2 regions of the Rossellomorea sp. RS05 genome follow, and region 1 is predicted to be linked to the other one. Evidence: riboswitches for the same ligand, from Rfam matches in the RefSeq annotation. Region 1 holds a riboswitch; the other holds the start of a gene.
What was found. A riboswitch is a leader RNA that binds a small molecule or an ion and turns the genes downstream of it on or off. The one in region 1 is predicted to bind glycine.

Region 1 (11,554 bases):
ATTGTCATGGCATCCATCTTCATACTGTTGAAGTTATTCACCTCCTCGTCGACGGGGAAGGTACTGAAGGCCATTTCCCAGAATGAGTACAGGACGGAAGCGCTTGGGTTCAAGACGCTTCATTACAAGCTCATGGCGAGTGTCACGTCCGGCATGGTGGCCGCATTGAGCGGGGCCCTGTATGCGGTTTCGCTACGGTTCATCAATGTGAGCGTATTCTCCATCGAAGTGACCCTCGATGCCCTGCTCATGACCATGATCGGCGGTCTTGGGACGCTGATCGGTCCCATCATCGGGGCCGGCATCATCGAGTTCCTACGTCACTATCTCTCGGAACTGGCATCGGTCTACCCGATCTTCGAGCGCTGGACGATTTTCCTCGGCTTCCTCTATATCGTCGTCCTCTTGGGATTCCCGAAAGGATTGGCAGGTGTGGTGAAGTCCCTGAAGGGTAAAAAGAAGAAAGAGAGAAAGAACGACGAAGTGAAGAAAGCAGCCTGACCCAGGGGCCCCGTCTAATCGGACGGGGCCTTTCTGGATAAATCAAGTAAATGAAAAAAGTTGAGGAGCTTTGCAGGATTTTCAGGTTTTTTGTCGTATATATATCTTCAAGACTACTGAAAGGTGGTGTGATTCATCATTTACTCTGTCGAAACCTTCTCCGAACGGATGATTTCGGAAGCATTTCGCAGTCATGCAACAGATGTTCATCTCGTCCCCCGAAAGAACGATTACCTCATTCAGTTCAGAAAGCTCGGAACACTCATCCCCTTCAAGACGATCGACGAAGACCAGGCCGAGCGCCTCATCGCACATCTGAAGTTCATGTCCTCCATGGATATCGCAGAGAAGCGAAAGCCCCAAAGCGGCTCCTACACCCATTTCATCTCACGGATCCCCCTGGCACTGCGGGTATCCACCCTTCCGACCACCCATCTCAAAGAAAGCCTCGTCATCCGGATCCTGCCCGAACGCTATCAGATCCCCATCGAGCATATGTCCCTCTATCCATCATCAGCTAAAAAACTCGTCGCCCTGCTCATGCACTCCCACGGTCTTATTCTATTTACCGGACCGACGGGAAGCGGGAAGACGACCACCCTTTACTCCCTTGTCCACCATTGTGCCGTTTCCCTTAACCGCAACGTCATCACCCTGGAAGATCCTGTTGAGAAGGCCCACGATGAGATGGTCCAAATCCAGGTGAATGAAAAGGCAGGTATCACGTATTCGACCGGTCTTAAAGCCATTCTCCGCCATGATCCGGATATTATCATGGTCGGGGAGATCCGGGATAAAGAAACCGCTGAGATTGCCGTCAGGGCAGCCCTCACTGGACATCTCGTCCTCTCATCTGTCCATACGCGGGATGCGAAGGGGGCCATCTACCGGCTCATGGAGCTCGGAATCAAATGGCATGATATCGAACAGACCATTTTGGCGGTTTCTGCCCAGAGGCTGCTTCGATTGAAATGCCCGGTATGCGGAAATGATTGCTTCGGGGAATGCCTAGCTGAAGGGAAGAGGACCAACCGGGCTACGGTTTTCGAGATCCTGACGGGCAAAGAACTGAAGAATGTACTGATGGAAGCAAAGGGTGAAAAGGTCGACCATCGATACCTGACGCTGAAGCAGCTCATCCGGAAGGGGGTGGCCCTCGGATATGTTCCGGAATCTGAGTATCGGAAATGGATACATGAAGAAAAGGGATGAGCAGGGAAAGTTCCTGAAGCGTATGGGTTCCCTCCTCGAGAAGGGATATACGTTCAGTGAGGCCGTGGACTTCCTGCTCATCCCCGACCGTCCAGAGGCGACCGTCTTGAAAACCCGCATCCTCCATTCCCTGCAGGAAGGCGTACAGGTATCCAAGGTCATCACGAAAGAACTCTCACTCCCCACCCATGTGAGCGCCCAGATCTATTTTGCCGAGTTCCACGGGCAGATGGGAGCAACCCTCATGGGTGCAGGGGATTACCTCCTGCAGAAGCAGAAAAATCAAGAGAGGCTCAAGCGGGTCATCCAGTATCCCTTGATGCTCATCATCATCGCCGGAATGATGATGGTCCTCCTCCGGAATGTGCTTTTTCCGAAATTTGAAACGCTCTACAGCTCCATGGGCTATGAACCTTCCACTGGCGTGCAGCTTTTACTCTCGTTCGTAAAAGCCGTCCCCCTCCTGCTCGCGGGAATCCTTGCTATACTTCTCTCAGCTGGGGTCATGCTTTACCTTTTCCGTCACCGGATTTCCCCGGTCACCATTTCCATCCACACGAGCAGGATTCCTTTCTTTTCCCGCTTCTTCAAACTGGCCCACACCCACTTCTTTGCAAGGGAACTCGGGTTTCTACTGAGCAATGGTGTGTCCATCACCGAATCCCTCAGAATCATTGAACAACAAACCTTCCGACCGACCCTTCAATATGTATCCGGCGAGCTCATACAGGGCTTGAAGTCGGGTATGTCCCTCCATGAGTGTGCAGGTGCCATCCCTTTTTTTCAGTCGGAGGTCGCCTATATCATCCACCACGGTCAAACGAACGGACGGCTGCCGGAAGAATTGCAGCTCTACGGGGATATGTGCTTTGTGGAGCTCGAAGAAAGGAGCGGTGCCCTCCTTAAATACATCCAGCCAGTCATCTTCAGTTTTGTCGGCTTATTCATCATGGCCATTTACTTTTCAATCATGATGCCCCTGTTCCAAATGATGCAGGGAGTATGAGTTCAGAAAGGGGAATAAACGTGAAACACCTATTAAAAGATGAAAGAGGGTTCACCCTCATTGAGATGATGATCGTACTCCTGGTCATCTCGGTCCTGTTGTTCATCGCAATCCCGAATGTGACGAAACAGAGCGGTTCCATCAATGCGAAAGGCTGTGAGGCCTTTGTAAATATGGTGGAAGGACAGGTCGAAGCATATAAAATGGATGGAAATTCGGGTCAAGTCACGATCCAGAATCTTGTGACAGAAGGGTACTTGAAGGATGAGTACAAGGCATGTCCCGATGGGAGGGCCATCACAATCGGACAGAATGGTAATGTAAAGGTAAGCGATTCTTAGGATGCGGGGAGAAAAGGGATACACTCTTGTAGAGATGCTCCTGGTCCTGTTCATGACGGGCATCTTGCTGACATGGGTTGTGTTTTCCGTGAATCCGACGAAGGCGTCAACGGATGAAAAGGTCTTCGTCGCCCAGCTTCAATCCGACCTCGCTTACGTTCAAAGCTATGCGTTCCGCTACCAGATTCCCGTCCGCATCACCTTTTATCCCGAGAATGGATCCTATATCGCGAAAAATGTCCTGAATGAAACGTTATTCAATCGAAAGCTCCAGGAAGGTTTCGAAATCAAATCCAGCACGTTGTACGACATCACCTTCTATCCAAATGGAAATACCAATCGATTCGGCAGCATCAATTTTGCACGTGGCGGTACCAAGTATCAATTGACCTTTCAAATCGGACAGGGGCGTTATTATGTTCAAAAAAAATGATGGCTTCTCCTTCCCGGAAATGCTGATAGCATTCAGTTGTCTGCTGCTGATCACCGGTGTCTTCCTACCCTTGTTGTTGAACCAGTCCGTTCTGCTCAGGGATAAGCAGTCCGAAGTGGAAGCATTGAAATGGATGGAGGAGGGGGTTGAACGTGCCATGGTCACGAAAAAGTATGGAAGGAGCTCGAAATCATATGGAGGGGTCGACTATACGAGGTATTGGGAAGGAGGGGCATCATCGATCTGCGTGGAAATGCAGAGGGGCCGTGACATCAGAAAAATATGCAGCTTTGTGGAATGAGCGTGGATTCACTCTCCTTGAAGCCTTGTTTTCCTTCTTTATCGTCTGCCTCATTTCATTTTCCATCCCGTTGGTGATTAAAGGCTTCTCCCTCGTTCGGGAGGAAATGATCCCACCGCCGTATTACCAGTGGACCTTATTCAATGAGAGTGTCAGGCAAGAAACGTGGAAATCCAGAGGGATGACCGTAACGAATTCAGGGTTTTCATTTATCTTGAATGGGGAGAAGGTCACGTATGAAAAATATCAGGATTCCATCAGGAGACGTGTGAATGATAAGGGGCATGAAGTGGTCCTTCAGAAGCTTTCTTTGGTCAGTTTCCACGCAATAGACGGTGGAGTCAGGATAGAGGGGGTATTTCTTGATGGGAAGAAGCTTGAAGGCGAGTTCTTTTACTATGGGGAATGAGAAAGGGTTCATCCTGCCTTTCACGTTGATGTTCCTGTCTGTCATCTTGACCGTGGCTGTCGCTTCAAAAGATCTATACGTGAGTAAATACCGCTACCTGACCAATATGCAAAACGTGTACGAGAGAAAAATCAGCTTGTACCAGACCGTGCTTTATGAAATGGAAGCTGGCAGCGGTGTCGATGGACTCCGTAAGGGAAGTTTCGGCACGATGAGCGTGGACTACCTGGAGGGGTCTGGTGACCTCCAGCAAATCGAAGTGAGATTGAATCAGCCTGGTGAGGTTTTTCTTCCGGTCGCAGTCGTGTATAATAAGGACACAAAAAAGATAGTGGATTGGAAGTAGATTATGGAATCAATTGTGCTAATCGGATTTATGGGAGTAGGAAAAACGACAATCGGACATATTCTCTCAGAGAAGGTCGGCCTTCATGTCGTGGACATGGACGAATACATTGTCGAGCAAGAGGGGATGCCGATCCGCAAAATTTTCGAGCGTTTCGGCGAAGGATATTTCCGTGATCTCGAAACGGCCGTCCTGGCAAAGCTCTTGAAGGAAGCGTGCATCATCACAACGGGAGGAGGGATCGTCGAGAGGAAGGAGAACCGCACTCTGCTTGGCGAAAGCGGATGCGTGATCCATCTATCCGCTCCGTTCGAGAGCCTGTGGGAGCGGCTTGAAGGAGATCCCGACAGACCCCTTGCACAAAATCCCCGTCATGAAGTGGAGAGTCTGTTCAGTCGTCGCATTCCCCTATATGAGGAAGCGAGGACCCATGAGGTGGACACCGGCGGAAAAGATGAAGAGGCGGTCACACGCGAGATCCTCTCCCTCCTCGGCAGGAATTAAAGCATGGAAACCTGGGCATACTGGATGGGTGAAGGTGGTGGCAGGATGTCTGTAAATGACTACGTCAAATTCTTGACCCAGACCGTGGTTCAGCATTATAACAAATCACCCCAGGAGCGGAAAACAATCAGGAAGCAGCGCAAGACCCGGAAGGAACCATTCCTGTATCGATGGTTCGGCATCATCCCATATGCGGTCGGGCTGTTTTTCAAAAAAAATAGGAATCAATAAAAAATGGCTGAGACAAACATGTTCTAGTCATAGTAAAACCCGAATTCATTTGCTGATGATCAGGCAAAATAATTCGGGTTTTTACTTTGTTTCATTACGCTTATATTGTTTCCTGCGGTTGAGTGCAAGACGAAGGATCCGGCGGGAAAAGTGGCCCCCGGCAGGCTTGCGAGGCTCACGAGCTACCCGTGGAAAGCGAAGTCTTGCACGGAAATCATCAAGGTTATTAGGAATCAGCCCTACTATTGTTTGTTATTACATGGTCCTTTTTTCTTTTTGACCTAATCTCTTTAGGTGTCACTGATGAAGGTAGAAGATCCCCCCATTGATGATTTCGATCTCGATCTTCGGTTCATATTGATACTTAAGGGCGGCTTGTTCAAGGAAGTAGGATTCGGGCTTGTCTTCGACCTCTTTATAAAAGTGGTCCAGTAGCTCCCGGTCTTCCTTCCATGAGGCAAGGGCTGATTCTGCCCATTCCGTCGACTCCCGGCTGATTTCATCCCGCAGTTGCTGTTGGATGCGTCCGATCCCGCTTTTGGGGCGGATGATCGGGGTCAGGGTGAAGCAGAGATCCGGTATCTTCGGCGTCAGCTTGAGGGTGAGGAGTTCATCGTGAAATCCTTCCTTCATCATGCCGTTGATCAGATTGAGGCCGATGCTGCGGAACGTATCCTTCTTGCGATTCGATTGATAGGAGATTTTGACGTTCATGCCGAGCCACGGATGAAGCGGGATTTGTTGCTGGCCATACCCTGCACGGTCCTCATAGAGCCGGGTGTATCCTGCCAGACTCCGGGTGGAACGGAAGATCTGGTGCAGTCGGGGTGAACCGAAATGGATGACCTCCCCCTGTAGTCCTTCCGGCGCCTTTTCCTGATCGGTGATGAGGTTTAGTGCCATGGGATTCGGTTCCCCGCCGGTCTTTTCGAGATAATGCCAGTAGAATGGGCGATTCATGAGCTCTTTATCCATCTCGATCGTGAGCTGAACGGTCATATAGCCATCACCGCTTGCCTTCAGCTCACACCCGTTCGCGTGAAAATACCGCTCAAGAAATCGATGTATTTCGTGCTGCTGCATCGGCCTTCTCCTCCTTCATCTGTTCTGCAAATTGAATCATGCTCGTCAAATTTTCCATTTTGATCTTCATTTCACCCTCGGTTCTTGAGGAAGCGAAGATATCCGTCATGTGATCTTCAAACTCTTTGAAATCGAGTCGGGTCAGGATGTCATCAAGTTCGCCGATCACCCGCTCGAACAGGTTGATTTTTTCATAAAGCAGGGTGAGGATATGTTCTTCCACGGTGCCTTTCGTGGCGAAATTGTAAATATGAACATCCTCGGTCTGTCCCAGGCGGTGCACCCGTCCAATCCGCTGCTCGAGTCTCATGGGATTCCACGGAAGGTCGAAATTGATGACGTGATGACAGAATTGAAGGTTGATCCCTTCCCCGCCGGCTTCCGTGGCGATGAGGACCTGGGCGTGATTTTGGAACAGTTGTCTCATCCAGTCCTTTTTTCCTCGCTTGAACCCGCCCCTGAAAGGGACCGACGTGATGTCGTGCTGCTTCAGGAACCATTGAAGGTACATCTGGGTAGCACGGTATTCCGTGAAGATGATCACCTTGTCGTCGATGGATTGGATCAGCTCCAGGGCTTTCTTTGCCTTGGAGTTGACTGAGACATTCTCCACCTTTTGCATGAGGGTTCCGATCACCTGCTTGAACCCTTCTGAAGGATCCTCTTTTTTGGCTAGCATATTCTTCAACGTAAAGTACACCGCTTCTCGGCTGGAGCATGCTTCCCGCTGCAGGGTGAGGAGGGAGAAGGAGCTGGATGCGGCCCAGTCATCGTAGCGGCCGCGCAGAAGATCGAAGCTGTCGTATAGGTCCCTCTCTCCCTGTGAGAAGTCGATCAGGACCGTTTTTACATGGCGCTTCGTCCATTCGATACCCGTGTCATTCCTTCGGTTCCTGATCATCACCTTGTTGGTCAGGTTCTTCAGATGGTCGTCATCCTCAAGTGACCGATCCCCATTTTTATACCGTTCTGTAAAGCCCGATTCGCTTCCAAGGTGCCCGGGCTTCAGGAGGGAAACAAGATGGAAGATTTCCTCGATTCGGTTCTGGATGGGAGTGGCCGTCAGAAGAAGGCAGAATTTTTTCTTCAGGTTCTGCACAAATTCATAGTTTTTCGTTTTGTGATTCTTCAGTTTGTGAGCCTCATCGATGATGACGAGATCATAATCCTGTTCATACACCTTTTCCCGGTGAGGGCTTCTTTTGGCCGTATCCATGGAAGAAACAACGATATCACACTGGTCCCAGACGTAACTTTTCCTCTGGGGGACGGCAGGGATGAAGAATTTCGTATTCAACTCATAGCACCACTGAGATACCAGGGACGCCGGCACGAGGATGAGCACCTTCTTCACCAGTCCACGGATCATGTATTCCTTCAACACAAGCCCCGCTTCAATTGTTTTCCCGAGTCCGACCTCATCTGCAAGGATCGCTTTTCCGTTCATGGTCTCCACCACCTGCCTCGCAGCTTCGAGCTGATGGGGGAGGGGAGTGACATTTGCCAAATGTTTCGGTGCCTGCAGCCCCTCAAAGTTCGGAATTGCGAGATGGTGCTCGAATTCGACGGCGAGTTTGTAGAGGTCGAAACTTCCCCATGGCCCGTCATTTGTGATAAGACTATCAAGATTTTCTCCCCATCCCTCATCGAATATGATATCTACATTCATATAAAAACAACTCCTTTTTTTCTGCAAAAATTGATTGCCCGGAACAATTGATTAATGGTAGGATGAAAATAGATTTACAATCTTACAAAAATGATCTAAATCCGAACATTAGCATCTGCTGCATTTCTTTTATATCTTTAGTATGACCAAATATTGCAAGGAATATTGGCGAATGATGACAAGGGGAGAGACTGCAGTCTGCAGCGCCGAAGGAGCAAGCATCACGATGTGAATCTCTCAGGCAAAAAGACTCTTGTCGGACGCAACTCTGGAGAGCGTCCCGGATGGGGACCACCAAAGGGGAAAGCCGTATGAATCGGTAAACTTTCAGGTGCCAGGACAGAGAAGCCCACTTATTGAAAAGGGGCTTCTCTGTCCTTTTTTCATGCAAAAGAATGCAGTGTAACCACTAAAGGGGGAATCGCCATGTCAGAACTGAAGCAAACGCCTTTACACGATCTTTACCGCGAGTATGGAGGAAAGACGATCGATTTTGGAGGATGGGCCTTGCCCGTACAATTCTCGGGGATCAAAGATGAGCATGAAGCCGTAAGGAGCCGTGCAGGTCTTTTCGATGTCTCCCATATGGGAGAGATCACGGTGAAAGGGGAGGGTGCCCTTGAGTACCTTCAACGGATGATGACTAATGATCTGTCCAAATTGAAGGACGGAGGCGCTCAGTACACCGCCATGTGCTACGAAGACGGAGGGACGGTCGATGACCTTCTCGTCTATAAACGGAAAGATCACGATTATCTCCTTGTGGTCAACGCATCCAATATCGAGAAAGATTACGAATGGCTCATCCATCATGCAACCGAAGGGGTCGAGCTGACGAATCGTTCAGGCGAAATCGCCCAGCTTGCCATTCAGGGTCCGCTGGCGGAGAAGATCCTCCAGAAGCTAACCGATACAGATCTCGGCAGCATCGGGTTCTTCAAGTTCCAGGATGAGGTCATGATCAACGGTCACGAAGCGCTCGTATCAAGAACAGGTTACACAGGGGAAGACGGGTTTGAAATTTATTGTGCATCGGATTCCGCCCCGGCTCTGTGGAAGGAAATCCTTCAGGCGGGTGAAGAGGAAAGAATCGTACCTTGCGGCCTTGGTGCCCGAGACACTTTGCGATTCGAAGCGAATCTCGCACTCTATGGACAGGAGTTGTCGAAGACAATCACGCCCATCGAAGCGGGAATTGGTTTTGCGGTGAAGGTGAATAAAGACATCCCGTTCATCGGCCAGGAAGTCCTTCGCAAACAAAAGGAAGAAGGGGCACCTCGTAAACTGGTCGGGATCGAAATGATCGACCGCGGCATCCCTCGTCATGGATACAGTGTATTTTCAGGGGAAGAGCTGATCGGGGAGGTCACAACCGGTACCCAGTCGCCGACACTGAAGAAGAATATCGGTCTTGCACTTATCAAGAAGGAATTTGCCGAGCCCGGTACTGAAGTGATCGTGGAGATCCGGAGTAAACAATTGAAAGCCGTTGTAGTGAAAACACCATTCTATAAGAGAACTGGCAAATAGGGAGGACTGACGTTCATGAAGCATCGTTATTTACCGATGACAGATCAGGATCAAAGAGAAATGTTGGACAGCATTGGAGTCGACAGCGTCGATGCCCTTTTTGAAGATATTCCGGAAGAAGTCCGCTTTAAAGGCGACTATAACATTAAAAAAGCGAAATCCGAGACGGAACTCGTCAAGGAACTGAGTGCTCTGGCAGCTAAAAATGCCGATCTCAGAAGTCATGCAAGCTTCCTGGGAGCGGGAGTATATGACCATTACATGCCGATCATCGTGGATCATGTTTTATCACGTTCTGAATTTTATACGGCCTATACGCCGTACCAACCGGAGATTTCACAGGGCGAACTCCAGGCGATTTTCGAGTTTCAGACGATGATCTGCGAGCTGACTGGAATGGATGTAGCGAACTCTTCCATGTATGACGGTGGTACATCCCTTGCTGAAGCCGCCATGCTTTCAGCCGGTCAGACACGTCGCAAGAAGGTACTCGTATCAGCGGCGGTTCATCCTGAATCCAAAGATGTCCTGCGCTCTTATGCGAAAGGTCAGTATATCGACGTTGTAGAAGTTCCCCATAAGGATGGGGTGACAGATCTTGAAGCGATCGAGAACCTCATCGGTGACGACGTGGCAGCTGTGATTGTTCAATATCCGAACTTCTTCGGACGTATCGAGGATCTTCAGGCGATTGAAGCCATCACCCATGGGTCAAAAGCGATGTTTGTCGTCTCTTCCAACCCCCTTGCACTCGGCGCACTCACACCACCGGGCAAATTCGGTGCCGATATCGTCATCGGGGATGCGCAGCCATTCGGAATTCCGAGTGCATTCGGCGGACCGCACTGCGGCTATTTCGCCGTCAGCAAGAAGCTTATGCGGAAGGTACCGGGCCGCCTTGTCGGCCAAACGGTGGATGAAGACGGTGTCCGCGGATTCGTCCTGACCCTTCAGGCAAGGGAACAGCATATCCGCCGTGATAAAGCGACGTCCAATATTTGTTCGAACCAGGCACTGAATGCCCTGGCTGCTTCCGTTGCCATGACGGCACTCGGGAAGCAAGGGGTAAAAGAGATGGCAATCCAGAATATCCAAAAAGCTCACTATGCAAAAAATGCCATGAAGTCTGCTGGACTCGAATTGGCATTCGAAGGACCTTCCTTCAATGAATTCGTCGTCAAAGTGAAGGCGCCGGTCAGGGATCTCAATCTACATCTTATCCAAAAAGGGATGATCGGGGGATATGATCTCGGTCTTACGGACGAAACGCTCGCCAACCATATGCTCGTTGCCGTCACGGAACTTCGCAGCAAAGAAGAAATCGATGCATTTGCTAAAGAATTGGGGGATTATCATGCATAAGAAGGATCAGCCTCTTATTTTCGAACTCACTAAAGAAGGACGCGTAGGATACAGCCTTCCTGAACTGGATGTTCCGGCGGCAGATCTATCCGATCTGATTCCGGCAGAATTCATCCGCACAGAGGAAGCCAATCTTCCTGAAGTGTCCGAGCTTGATATCATGCGTCATTACACGGCTCTTTCCAAACGCAACCACGGAGTCGACTCAGGCTTCTATCCGCTAGGGTCATGTACGATGAAATACAATCCGAAGGTGAACGAATATGTGGCGCGCCTCAATGGATTTGCCCATATCAATCCGCTTCAGGAGCCTGAAAGTGTACAAGGAGCACTCGGTCTCATGTACGACCTCCAAGAACACTTGAAAGAAATCACCGGGATGGATGAAGTGACCCTCCAGCCCGCTGCAGGAGCTCATGGGGAATGGACCGGGCTTATGATGATCCGCGCCTTCCACGAAGCGAATGGCGATACCCAGCGTACAAAGGTCATCGTTCCCGACTCTGCCCACGGGACCAACCCGGCGAGCGCGACGGTTGCAGGTTTTGAGACAGTTACGGTCAAGTCCAACGAAGACGGCCTCGTTGACCTCGAAGATCTGAAGCGAGTGGTGGGAGACGATACGG
Region 2 (11,554 bases), on a different contig from region 1:
TTACCTATTTCCAGACAATGCGCCTGATTATTCTGCCACAGGCGATCAAGGTCGTCATACCTCCACTTGGCAACCAATCATTGAACCTGGTCAAGAACTCATCCATCCTCGGCGTCGTCGCCGGATTGGACCTGATGTATTATGCCGATCTGGTCAGCCTGCATACATATGTCGTATTCAGCGTGTACATTATCGTTGCCTTATTCTATCTTGTCATCACCATACCGCTCAGCTTCGCTGTCGAGTACCTAGAACGCCGTATGTCGGCCAGTCATCAATAAGGAGGGAACATTCATGGATTTCATAGGTGCCTATTCTGCAGATAACGTGTCCTTCTTATTATCCGGATTCCTGATGACCCTGAGGGTGGCTGCCATTGCCATCGTCCTCAGTTTCACACTCGGGACGCTCATTGCCATAATACGGTATGCCAAAGTACCCGTCCTTTCACAGATTTTAGCTTTCGTGGTCAATATCATCCGGAACCTACCGCTGCTGCTGATCATCTTCTTCATGAAGTTCGCTCTGCCTGAAGTGGGCATCGATCTGGACACGATCACCGCTGCCATCGCAGGATTGACGATCTTCGAAGCCGCCCTGATTTCCGAGTTGGTACGGAGCGGTCTCAATTCCATTGATAAAGGGCAGATTGAAGCGGCACGATCATCAGGTCTGAACTATGTCCAAACCCTTCGCCTGATCGTGCTGCCCCAAGCTTTGCAGCGCATGGTTCCACCGACGGTCAGTCAGTTCATCGCCCTGTTGAAGGACACATCTCTGGCTGTCGTTATTTCCCTGCCGGAGCTGATGCACCATGCACGTATCATCAATGGGGGCAACCAGGATTACGTCATCCCGATCTTCATCCTCGTCGCACTCATGTACTTCACGGTGAATTATCTCTTGTCCCTGTCTGCCAAGCGGTTCGAAGCCAAGCACACGTAAAGGACTCACCTCTTTACGCTTTCCAGCCCTTCGGCTACCTCCAGATATAAGACCTGGAAGAATTTCTTGACGTTGACCTTTGCCTGACTTTCTTCCATTCCTTCTTCAAGCTCCCTCATCTTCCGTCTCACATCTTCAAAGTCGAAGAAGAGGGGGGCATAGCGTTCAAAGGTAGGGTGTGTATAATCGGTGAGACCGATGGAGGCCATATTTTTCAAGGCCGTACACACCGCCCTGCGAATGCGCTGTTCCACCGCCTTAGTTTCTTTTTTCACTTCGTCCTCCGTTACTTTGATCCGCTTCGCAATCATCTCGTACAATCTCCTCAACGGCGGCAGTTCAATCAAATCATCATCCTTCATGAGAATATCCAATGCAATTAGCAAATCACGGCTTCCTTTCTCAGACATGATCCCCATCTCCTTCAGGATCTTAGAAACCGAATCTTTTATGGATGGTTTCTCTGTCTTGGTTACCTGTTGCAGCATCCCGATGCCTGCCAATGACTTTCGGATTTCGATGATGGAGCTGTTCAGATTCATCTGCATCGTCACACGTTTCAGAACGGCTTCCACCTCAACGGAATTAATAGGCTTATGGATGAAAAACTCAATGCCTTCCTGATAGGCTTCTCCCACCATCCCTTTATTGTTGATCTGTGAGATCATGACGAATTTGCCATGGTAGCCTCTTTCTTTCAGGATCCTGATCATTTCGATTCCATCAAGCTCGGGCATCAATAAATCGATCAGTACGACATCTGGCAGTTCTTCCAATATGAGCTCGATAGCCTTCTCTCCACCTGCCGCACTCCCGATGATTCTCCCCAACCCCCCTTGTTCAATGATTGATTCCACCATCCGACGGTTAGCTGCATTATCATCTACAATACAATACGAAATCATGCATATTCTCCCCCGTTCAGTAAAGTCTGCTTCGGTATCTTCAAGGTGAATGTCGTTCCTTCTTTTTCTATTGAGCGGACATCCATCTTACCATCCAGAGACTCCAGTATATTTTTCACATGGGACAGACCTATGCCTGTCGCCGCGACTCCTTCCTGATTGAACTTTGTTGTGAAGCCAGGTTCACAGATGAAATCCATTTCATCCTCTCTGATCCCTCCGCCTGAATCCGTTACGATGAAGACGGTGAGTGCCCCTTCATCCAGTATTTCTACTTTCACCGTGCCTTCTGAAGGAATGGCCTCCACTCCGTTTGCCACAAGGTTGTTCAGGACAGTCAACAGAGCAAGATGCCGGTTCGTCCTATATTCCTGCCCCTTACTCTCAAAGATAAAGATGATGTTTTTCCCCAACCATCGACTGTATTGCTCATTCGCCTTCTTCACGAAATCCATGATTTCCACCATGCCCATTGAAGCACCGATCTCCGTCTCACCATTCAGCTTCTTCAAACCGGCCATGATGCGCTGGGCATCCTTCTTCAATTCATGCGTTTCTTCCGCCATCTCAAGTGCCTTGGCGCTCGAAAGGTTTAGCCCTTCCGCTTTCAGCTCCTTGTAAAATCGATAGCTATTCAGCGTTAATTCTTCTATGGAATCAATCATTTTATTCATATAAAAACTCTCACTGTACAAACTTGATCCCACTGTGAGCATCTTCTCATACCGGAGCTGCTGTTCTTGATGAAGCGCCCTGAGCTGATGAAGAATGATATTGGCGTAGAGACCAATCACAAAAAACACGCGTATCACCGCAACAAGCACAAGCATGGACCACTCCGTCCATAGGAGCGGCGTCGTCTCCATCAGCCACTTTCTTAACCCGATTTCCACCACATTCGATGCTACATCGATCCCGACCACCGACACACCGAGGATCAACAGCTTTGACTTGATCCAGTCCAATGGGATCAAACTCAACCCTATAGCAAAGGTAATGTAATAGAACATCGCGGGAATATGTATCAACAAGGCGTCAAAAAATGTTCCTGGGTCCGCAATAAACATATGGCTGGTTAGCGTCCTGAATACCGCTACCATGATCCCGGTGACGATTCCCGTCCTCACCATGGGCACGTGGTTCATAAGGATCATCAACAAAAAAAAACAATGCTGCCTAATCCAAATCTGAACTCCCATCCAAAAGGGGAAATCCTCAGTTCCCCTGATAATGCCGTAGCAACGGCAATGAACAAAACTTGCACCCCTATGTACTTCCTTACAAAATCAACCACATCTTTCTACCCCTTCTGCAGATCTGATTATATAGTTATATTAGCATTTTCTTACATAGACATACAGATAGTTTTAAGAACTATCTGAATAATCAAAGGTTAATACTATTATTATATAAGAATAAACAGGAAAAAAGAGACAACCTTGTCAGATTGTCTCTCGATCATTCTACGCTTTTTTTGACCGTTTACCGTAGAGGAAGAACAGCATGATAAACCATAGTGGAGTCAGGAGAAGTGCCGGCCTTGTTTCGTCTGCGAAAAACATGATGACAAGAATGCCGGCGAACAGCAGTAGTACAAGATAATTCACCAGCGGGGTGAACGGTGCTTTGAAGCTCGACTTCTCATGGAGATCAGGACGCTTCCTTCGGTACAAAATATGACACACGAGAATGATGCCCCACACCCAGATGAAGCAGATGGCACTGATCGTCGTGACGATCCCAAAGGCTTGATCTGGGATGAGCTTGCTGAGCAACGCACCGACCGATACGACCACCGTGGAGACCAATAGGGCAGAACTGGGAACATGGTTCCGGTTTAATCTTCCCAGTCTGGCTGGCGCCTGTTTTCCTTTACTAAGATTGAAGAGGATCCGGCTCGTAGAGAACATCCCGCTGTTGCAGGCGGACGCCGCCGATGTCAGAACCACGAAGTTGATGATCCCGGCAGCCCAGGGTACCCCGATCAGACCGAATGTTTTCACAAACGGACTCTCTGCTGCAGTCAGCTCCATCCAAGGGTTGATACACAGCAGGACGATGATGGCCCCTACGTAAAAGAATAGGATCCTCAGGGGAATCTTATTGATGGCAGACGGAATATTCTTCTGCGGATTGGACGTTTCCGCCGCCGATACCCCGATAAGTTCCACACCTACATAGGCAAAGATCACCATCTGAAGGGAGAGAAGGAAACCACTCATCCCATTGGGGAAGAAGCCACCATTCTCCCACAGGTTCGTCACGGTCACCGGTCCTGCATCCGTATTGAACCCGACGACAAGTAGGACCACGCCCACTGCAATGAGGGCAAGGATCGTAATGACCTTGATCAGGGCGAACCAAAATTCCAGTTCACCGAACAGCTTGACCGTCAGAAGATTGAACCCAAGAAGAATGACCAGACAGATCACGGCCGGAATCCACTGGGGAATGTCAAACCAATAATTCACATACACCCCGACGGCGATCACATCGGCCATTGCCGTCATGATCCAGCAGAACCAATACGTCCAGCCCGTGACAAACGAAGCCCATGACCCGAGATAGTCCTCCGCTATATCGGTGATGGATTGATACCCTGCTTTCGAAAGCAATAGCTCGCCGAGTGCCCTCATGACGAAAAACAGGGCGATCCCAACGAGTAAATACGCAAAGATGATGGAAGGACCCGCCGATTGTATCGCCTTACCGGACCCAAGGAACAGCCCGGTCCCGATCGTACCCCCGATCGCAATCAGCTGTACATGGCGATTGGAAAGATCCCTCTTTAACTCTTGTTGTGCCAAAACAAACTCCTCCTCAACATGTTCCACGTGAAACGAAAATAAAAAAAGAGATTGGAATCATCCAATCTCTGAGTCGAAAAGAATATCAAATATAGATCTCCCCTCGTTCGGAAAATCCATACCCGGTACCCTTCTGTCCTTTTGCCTGAGATTGTGAACCCTTCGGCGCCGCTTGAATAGCGGTCTCTCCAGAAGCTGCTCCTGCTGTAGTGTGACCCACAGCGATCGTAGCTTGATAGTATTATGTTTGAATAGTTATATATTGTAGACCCGTTGAATGGATTTGTCAAAGGAAGATCCTCCTTGTGCAGAAGCCACGCAACTGATTCCTCCAGATGCTGTCAGTCACTTGATTGAGCTCTCAAAATCGACCAAATCTTTTTTTATTTTTAGCATTGACACTGATAATCATTCTCATTATTATAAAGTTTAGCAACGCACTCATACCATACGGAGGAATACATATGTTGGATTCGCTTTTTCTTTCATTTCGTGAAGGCCTGGAAGCGGCCTTGATCATCGGCATTATTTTGGCAACGCTCTCACAACTGAACCGTAAGCATCTTGCCAAGGTTGTCGGGTTTGGTACCATTACAGGTGTCATCGGCAGTTTGATCCTGGGCTGGGGTCTATTCACGTTTGCACAAAGCATTTCCCATGAAGCAGAAGAAATCATGGAGGCCGTCATGAGGATCGTGGCCGCAGGCTTGATTGCCTACTTCATCCTTTGGCTCCACCGCAATCAGCAGGTAGCAGGCAAAATCAAAGGGCAAACGGAGAAGTCTTCTACATCCAAAATCGGCTTATTCTTATTGGCCTTCCTGTCCGTCATCCGCGAAGGCATGGAGCTTATGGTATTCAACATGACCAAGATCTCAGAAAGCGCCGGTACCGTGGCTCTCGGTAGCATCATCGGAATCGTAGCGGCTGCACTCGTTGCCTATGTGATCTTCAAGACGACGATCAAGCTTAACCTTTCACTGATTTTCAAAGCACTGGGCCTCATCCTCGTCTTCCTTGGCGGAGAAATGTTTGCCGAAGGAATTGTAGAGCTTCTGGAAACGCACTCTGAAGCGGTGGAAATCCTATTCTTGGCCGTCTTCATCGTGCCGGCATTGTTTATCCTCCTGAAGGATGATGTAGCGAGATTCAGACGAGCGGCATAATCAAAAGGCTGGGACAAACGTGTTTCAGTCATAATAAAACCCGAATTCAATTGCCTACGATAAGGCAAATGAATTCGGGTTTTTACTTTGTTTCATGAACATGACTATTTAATCGTTTCTAGCGGTTGATTGGAGTGCAAGACGAAGACTCCTGCGGGAAGTGTAGCTGATGTGAGACAGCCTGCCGAGGAGGCTCACGGGCTACCCGCGGAAAGCGTAGTCTTGCACGGAAATCATGAGCGGTATGTTATTACACAATACCATTTGCTGCTTCACCACAACCTTTTATTCCCAGACGCGATGAGGGGTCAGATGATCAGTATTCCAACCGAAATCAGAATGGAGCAAGCCCCCATGATGAATGTACTCTGGGTGATCCGCGTGGAAAGAGTGGATTTGAAAGCCTGGAAATCATGATCTCTCTTGATCATGTCATCCGTTCGCTCCATGGATCGCGACCTCCTGATCATCCGCTCTCCAATGATCTTAAACCCCGCCACGACAGGTGTCAGGAACCCTGTCTTCATGATCAACGAGCTGACACCCAGGATCAAAAGGCAGAGACCGATCAGAAATGCAGCGTCGGCTAAATCAGCTTTGGATCCAAGCTTCAACCCGATAGCAGCCACCCATCCGGAAACGGTGACCATCGCAAGACCCATCTTCCATTTCATCAAGATCCCCCCTTTTTTATCCTTTCGCTCTCCATCCACCTAAGGAACAGAGAACTGGCCTTGTTATTCCGATACTTTCTCCGCCCATTTCAAGTACGGATAGCGGTTGACCGGATACACGATGTCCTTGAAATTCTGTGCGGTCATATAGTTATTCGTATAGTGATAGATCGGGTTGAACGGCAGGTCTTCCATGAGTACTTCTTCTGCCTGATGAAGGAGATCGTAGCGTTTCGCTGTATCCTGCTCCACCTTGGCGTCTGCCATCAGCTTGTCGTACTTATCATTGACCCAGTTGGTACGGTTGTTCGGGCTGTCTCCGAGGTAGTAGTCAAGGATGACGACCGGATCCACCAGAACCCCGATCCACCCCATTCGGGCCATCTGGAAGTTCTTTTGCTGGGTCGTATCAAGATAGGTCTTCCATTCCTGATTGGAAAGCTTGATATCGACGCCAAGGTTCTTCTTGTACATGGACTGGACGGCTTCTGCGATCTTCTTGTGGTTCTCGGATGTGTTATACGTGAGGGTCACAGCTGGAAGCTCGCTCCAGCCTTCCTCTTTCATACCTTCTTCCAAGAGCTTTTTCGCTTCTTCGGCATTCGATTCGAAATAGGCTCCGCCCTGTTCACGGAAGTCGCCATCGCCTGTATCCACCCCGCCTGGTACAAAGGCATAAGCAGGTGTTTCACCGGCTTTCGTGACGTTTTTCGTGAGGGACTCGCGGTCAACGGCTAAAGTGAACGCACGACGGATTTTTTCATTGGTGAACGGTTCCTTGTCGACATTGAACATGTACATATATGTTCCGAAGTATGGCACTTCACTATATTCCTTGGAGTCCTTCTCCTGGGCTACCACATCAGACGGAAGGGTCTGGATCAAATCCAATTCTTTCGTTTTGAACATCTGATAGTAGGTGGTAGCGTCATTGACCATCTTGTAGGTGACTTTATCAAGATTGACGACTTTGTTATCCCAGTATTCCTTATTCTTCTCAATGACCACTTCACTATCATGCTTCCAGTTCGTGAGCTTGAACGGTCCGTTGCTCACATACGTGTCGGCGCCTGCCGCCCAGTTTTTATTTTCTTCGACGGTATCCTTCTTCACAGGATAAAACGTCCACATGGTCAATAGTTCATCGAAGTAGCTGAGGGGAGCTTCGAGGTCCACAACAAGCGTATTTTCATCTTTCGCTGTTACGCCTACATCTTCCACTTTCCCTTTGCCTTTGTTATAATCCTCGGCGCCTTTCAGATAATAAAGGTAGAATGCGAACGAACTTCCTGTATCAGGGTTCAGCACGCGTTTCCATGCATATTCGAAATCTTCTGCCGTGACATTGCTGCCGTCGGACCATTTGGCATCGTCACGAATCGTGAAGGTATAGGTTTTCCCATCTTCTGATACATCTGATTTACTTGCCGTTCCAAGGACCGGTTTTCCTTCTTTGTCCTTCGTATACAGTCCTTCGAATACATGGTCCATCACCCATCCGGATGTGGTATCGGTGGCAAGAGCCGGGTCAAGATCAGGCGGCTCACTCATGGCATTGACCGTAATTTCCTGTGCCACCTTTCCATCGGCTCCGCTTCCTGACTCCTTACTGCTGCAACCCGCGGCCACTAGGGCGAGGGATGTGACCAAAAGCAAACTCTGTGTCCATTTTTTCATCGGGGTTCCTCCTTCAATCATTTAATATAGATGACACGCTGTCCAGTGGTTCTTTTCTACTTCTTTCCACTCCGGTACCTGCTTCGCACAAATCTCCGTCGCATGGGGGCAACGGGTCCTGAACCGGCAGCCGCTCGGCGGGTTCACAGGGCTCGGGGGATCCCCTTCAATGACAATCTTCTCTCTTTTCGCTGCAGTTGGATTCGCAACGGGGATGGCTGAAAGCAGAGCTTTCGTATACGGGTGAAGAGGGTTGCGAAACAGTTCATCACTGTCTGCAAGCTCCATCATCCGGCCGAGATACATGACTCCGATACGGTCGCTGATATGCTTCACCATTCCCAGATCATGGGCAATGAAGAGATAGGTGAGCTCCTCTTCCTGCTTCAGGTCCTCCAAGAGGTTGATCACCTGGGCCTGGATGGAAACATCGAGGGCGGAAATCGGTTCATCGGCGACGATGAATTTCGGTTCCACCGCCAGGGCGCGGGCAATGCCGATCCGCTGACGTTGTCCACCACTGAATTCATGAGGGTATCGCTTGGCGTGCTCCGGCTTCAAGCCGACCTTTTCAAGGAGCTCATACACCCTTTCCTGACGGGCTTTACCCCTCGCCAATCGATGAGCATCAATTCCTTCAGCAATGATATCCCCTACCCTCATGCGGGGGTTCAGGGAGGCGTGGGGATCCTGAAAGATCACCTGGATCTCCCGGTTAGCCCGCTTCTTCTCTTTCTTATCGAGCTTGGTCATATCGCGACCGTTATAATGAATCGTTCCTGACGTCGGCCCCTCTAAACCTACGATCGTCTTCCCGAGGGTGGACTTCCCGCTTCCACTTTCCCCGACGAGTCCAAACGTTTCACCTTTCTTGATCTGGATGGAGATATCATCGACCGATTTGACGACGGCTCCCTTTCCAATCGGATAATGCTTCTTCAGCTTGTCTACTTCTATGATGTGGGTCATCACTCTTCCCTCCCTGCGCTGACAAGTTCCGTGAGTGCCGGGGTCCTTGGATCGTTCAGCCAGCACTTCGCTTCATGGCCTTCCCCTATGGCAAAGGCAGGCGGCATCTCTTCGACACATACTTCCATGGCGTACTTGCAGCGGGGAGCAAACGGACATCCCTTCGGCGGAGAAAATAGGTCAGGAGGTGTACCTTCAATCGGGACAAGCCGCTCCTTTTCTGCTGCCTCAATATCAGGGATCGACTCCAGCAGCCCCCAGGTGTATGGATGCTTCGGACGATGGAACAGCTCTTCGACGGTGGCCGTCTCCACGATCAGCCCACCGTACATGACGGCTACACGCTCGGCCGTTTCGGCCACGACACCGAGATCATGGGTGATGAGGATGATCGACGTACCCATCTCATCCTTCAGTCCCTTCATAAGATCGAGAACCTGGGCCTGGATGGTCACATCAAGGGCCGTGGTCGGTTCATCGGCAATCAGGATTTCAGGATGACAGGCAAGGGCGATGGCAATCATGATCCGCTGCCTCATCCCGCCACTGAATTCGTGGGGATACTGTTCGTAGCGTTCGGAAGGGTTCGGAATCCCTACCTTCCTGATCATCTCGACAGCACGCTTCTTCGCTTCATCCCGTTTGACGCTCTGATGGGTGATGATGCTTTCTTCGATCTGCTTCCCGACCTTCATCGTCGGATTCAGGGACGTCATGGGATCTTGGAAAACCATGCTGATCCGGGATCCTTTGACCTTCTGCATCTCCCGTTTGGAAAGCTTCAGGAGGTCCCTCCCGTCAAACAACACTTCCCCTTGCTTGATCCTTCCCGGAGGGGTTGGGATGAGCCCCATGACGGCCTGCACCGTCACACTCTTCCCGCTTCCGCTCTCCCCGACGATGGCGAGGATCTCTCCTTTGTTCACATGGAAGGATACGTCCCGTACTGCCTGGACCTCGCCTCCGTATGTTTTAAAACCGACTTCCAGATGGTTGACTTCAAGTAGACGTTCCATCCTGTTCACCTCCTTATTTAGTCGATTTAGGGTCCAGTGCGTCTTGAAGACCGTCGCCAAACGCATTGAATGCGAACATGGTGAGGGAAATCATCAAGCCTGGGAAGAATAGACGCCACCACTGGCCGCTTAGGATGACACCAAGTGAATCGTTTGCCATTGTCCCCCAGCTGGCAAAAGGAGCCTGGACACCGAGTCCGAGGAAGCTCAGGAACGATTCGGCAAAGATGGCCTGTGGGATCGTGAACGTCAAGTTGACGATGATGATCCCGGCTGTGTTCGGAATGAGATGCCGCCAGATGATCTTTGAATGGGAGGTCCCCAGTTTTTCTGCCGCGAGTACATATTCCTGCGACTTCAGCTGCAGGATCTGTCCCCGGATGATCCTCGCCATCCCTACCCAGCCTGTGACGGAAAGGGCAATGATGATGGACGTGATGCCTGGTTCCATGATGACCATGAGGAGAATGACGATGAGCAGGTAAGGAATGCCATACAGGATTTCCACTATGCGCATCAGGATGCTGTCTATGCGGTCACCGACCTTGCCGCGGCCTGCCATGTAGCCGGAAATCCCGCCTATGGTCACACCGAGGATGATATCAATGGCAGCAGCAATGAGACCGATGGTCAGGGAGACTCTTGCTCCGTACCAGGTTCGTGACCACACATCCCGTCCGAGGTCATCCGTACCGAACCAGTGATCCCCGTTCGGCGCAATATTCGTTTTCTCAAGGTCCTGCCCTGCTGGGTCATACGGTACAAGATGGGGTCCGAAGATACCTAATAGAATGATGACGAATAACAGTGATAGCCCCAATATGGACATCTTGTTCTTGATCACATTCAGGAGCATTTCCTTCCATACGCTCATGCTTGGGCGTTCGGCTGCTTCCTGTTCTGTTTTGTTGGCTAATGGACGGAATAGGGAGTCGTCGACTCGTTTGGCTTCCATGTTACTCCCCTCCACTCGTAAGTTTTATTCTCGGGTCGATGAATCGGTAGGATATGTCGATCAAGAACAGGGTGACCACCAAAAGGGTGCTGAAGAAAATCGTCGTCCCCATGATGACGGGATAATCCCTGTTGAAGATGCTGTCGACGAAGTAGCGGCCGATACCCGGTATGGCAAAGATCTTCTCGATGACGAAGGTACCGGTGATCAAAGCGACGAACAGCGGTCCGATAAAGGAAATCACGGGAAGGATGGCGTTCCGGATCCCGTGCCTGATGACAAGCTTGGTCGTCGATAACCCTTTGGCATCGGCGGTCCGGATGTAGTTCTGGTTCAGCACCTCGAGCATGCTTGAGCGCATGAAGCGTGCGATGACGGCGAGTGGTGTCGCAGCCAGGGCCAGTGACGGAAGGATGGAGTGCTGCCATGTTCCCCAGGAA

Region 2: linked by a shared signal. The riboswitch ahead of ABJ225_RS17190 (amino acid permease) and the one ahead of gcvT (glycine cleavage system aminomethyltransferase GcvT) in region 1 are both predicted to bind glycine.

Annotation. Positions count from the first base shown of each region.
Region 1 covers NZ_JBDKWY010000001.1:1,309,227-1,320,780, reverse strand. The annotation lists gene ABJ225_RS06890 (branched-chain amino acid ABC transporter permease) at 1-501, shown strand, start outside; gene comGA (competence type IV pilus ATPase ComGA) at 640-1,713, shown strand; gene comGB (competence type IV pilus assembly protein ComGB) at 1,664-2,719, shown strand; gene comGC (competence type IV pilus major pilin ComGC) at 2,740-3,060, shown strand; gene comGD (competence type IV pilus minor pilin ComGD) at 3,062-3,493, shown strand; gene ABJ225_RS06865 (hypothetical protein) at 3,477-3,794, shown strand; gene comGF (competence type IV pilus minor pilin ComGF) at 3,760-4,203, shown strand; gene ABJ225_RS06855 (hypothetical protein) at 4,193-4,549, shown strand; gene ABJ225_RS06850 (shikimate kinase) at 4,553-5,053, shown strand; gene ABJ225_RS06845 (YqzE family protein) at 5,057-5,284, shown strand; gene ABJ225_RS06840 (YqhG family protein) at 5,582-6,367, opposite strand; gene ABJ225_RS06835 (DEAD/DEAH box helicase) at 6,336-8,036, opposite strand; glycine riboswitch at 8,209-8,299, shown strand; glycine riboswitch at 8,303-8,381, shown strand; gene gcvT (glycine cleavage system aminomethyltransferase GcvT) at 8,463-9,566, shown strand; gene gcvPA (aminomethyl-transferring glycine dehydrogenase subunit GcvPA) at 9,582-10,928, shown strand; gene gcvPB (aminomethyl-transferring glycine dehydrogenase subunit GcvPB) at 10,921-11,554, shown strand, end outside.
Region 2 covers NZ_JBDKWY010000007.1:181,260-192,813, forward strand. The annotation lists gene ABJ225_RS17170 (amino acid ABC transporter permease) at 1-281, shown strand, start outside; gene ABJ225_RS17175 (amino acid ABC transporter permease) at 295-945, shown strand; gene ABJ225_RS17180 (response regulator) at 951-1,850, opposite strand; gene ABJ225_RS17185 (sensor histidine kinase) at 1,847-3,004, opposite strand; gene ABJ225_RS17190 (amino acid permease) at 3,314-4,657, opposite strand; glycine riboswitch at 4,781-4,859, opposite strand; gene ABJ225_RS17195 (FTR1 family iron permease) at 5,122-5,823, shown strand; gene ABJ225_RS17200 (DUF3899 domain-containing protein) at 6,132-6,497, opposite strand; gene ABJ225_RS17205 (peptide ABC transporter substrate-binding protein) at 6,561-8,174, opposite strand; gene ABJ225_RS17210 (ABC transporter ATP-binding protein) at 8,196-9,143, opposite strand; gene ABJ225_RS17215 (ABC transporter ATP-binding protein) at 9,143-10,159, opposite strand; gene ABJ225_RS17220 (ABC transporter permease) at 10,173-11,114, opposite strand; gene ABJ225_RS17225 (ABC transporter permease) at 11,116-11,554, opposite strand, start outside.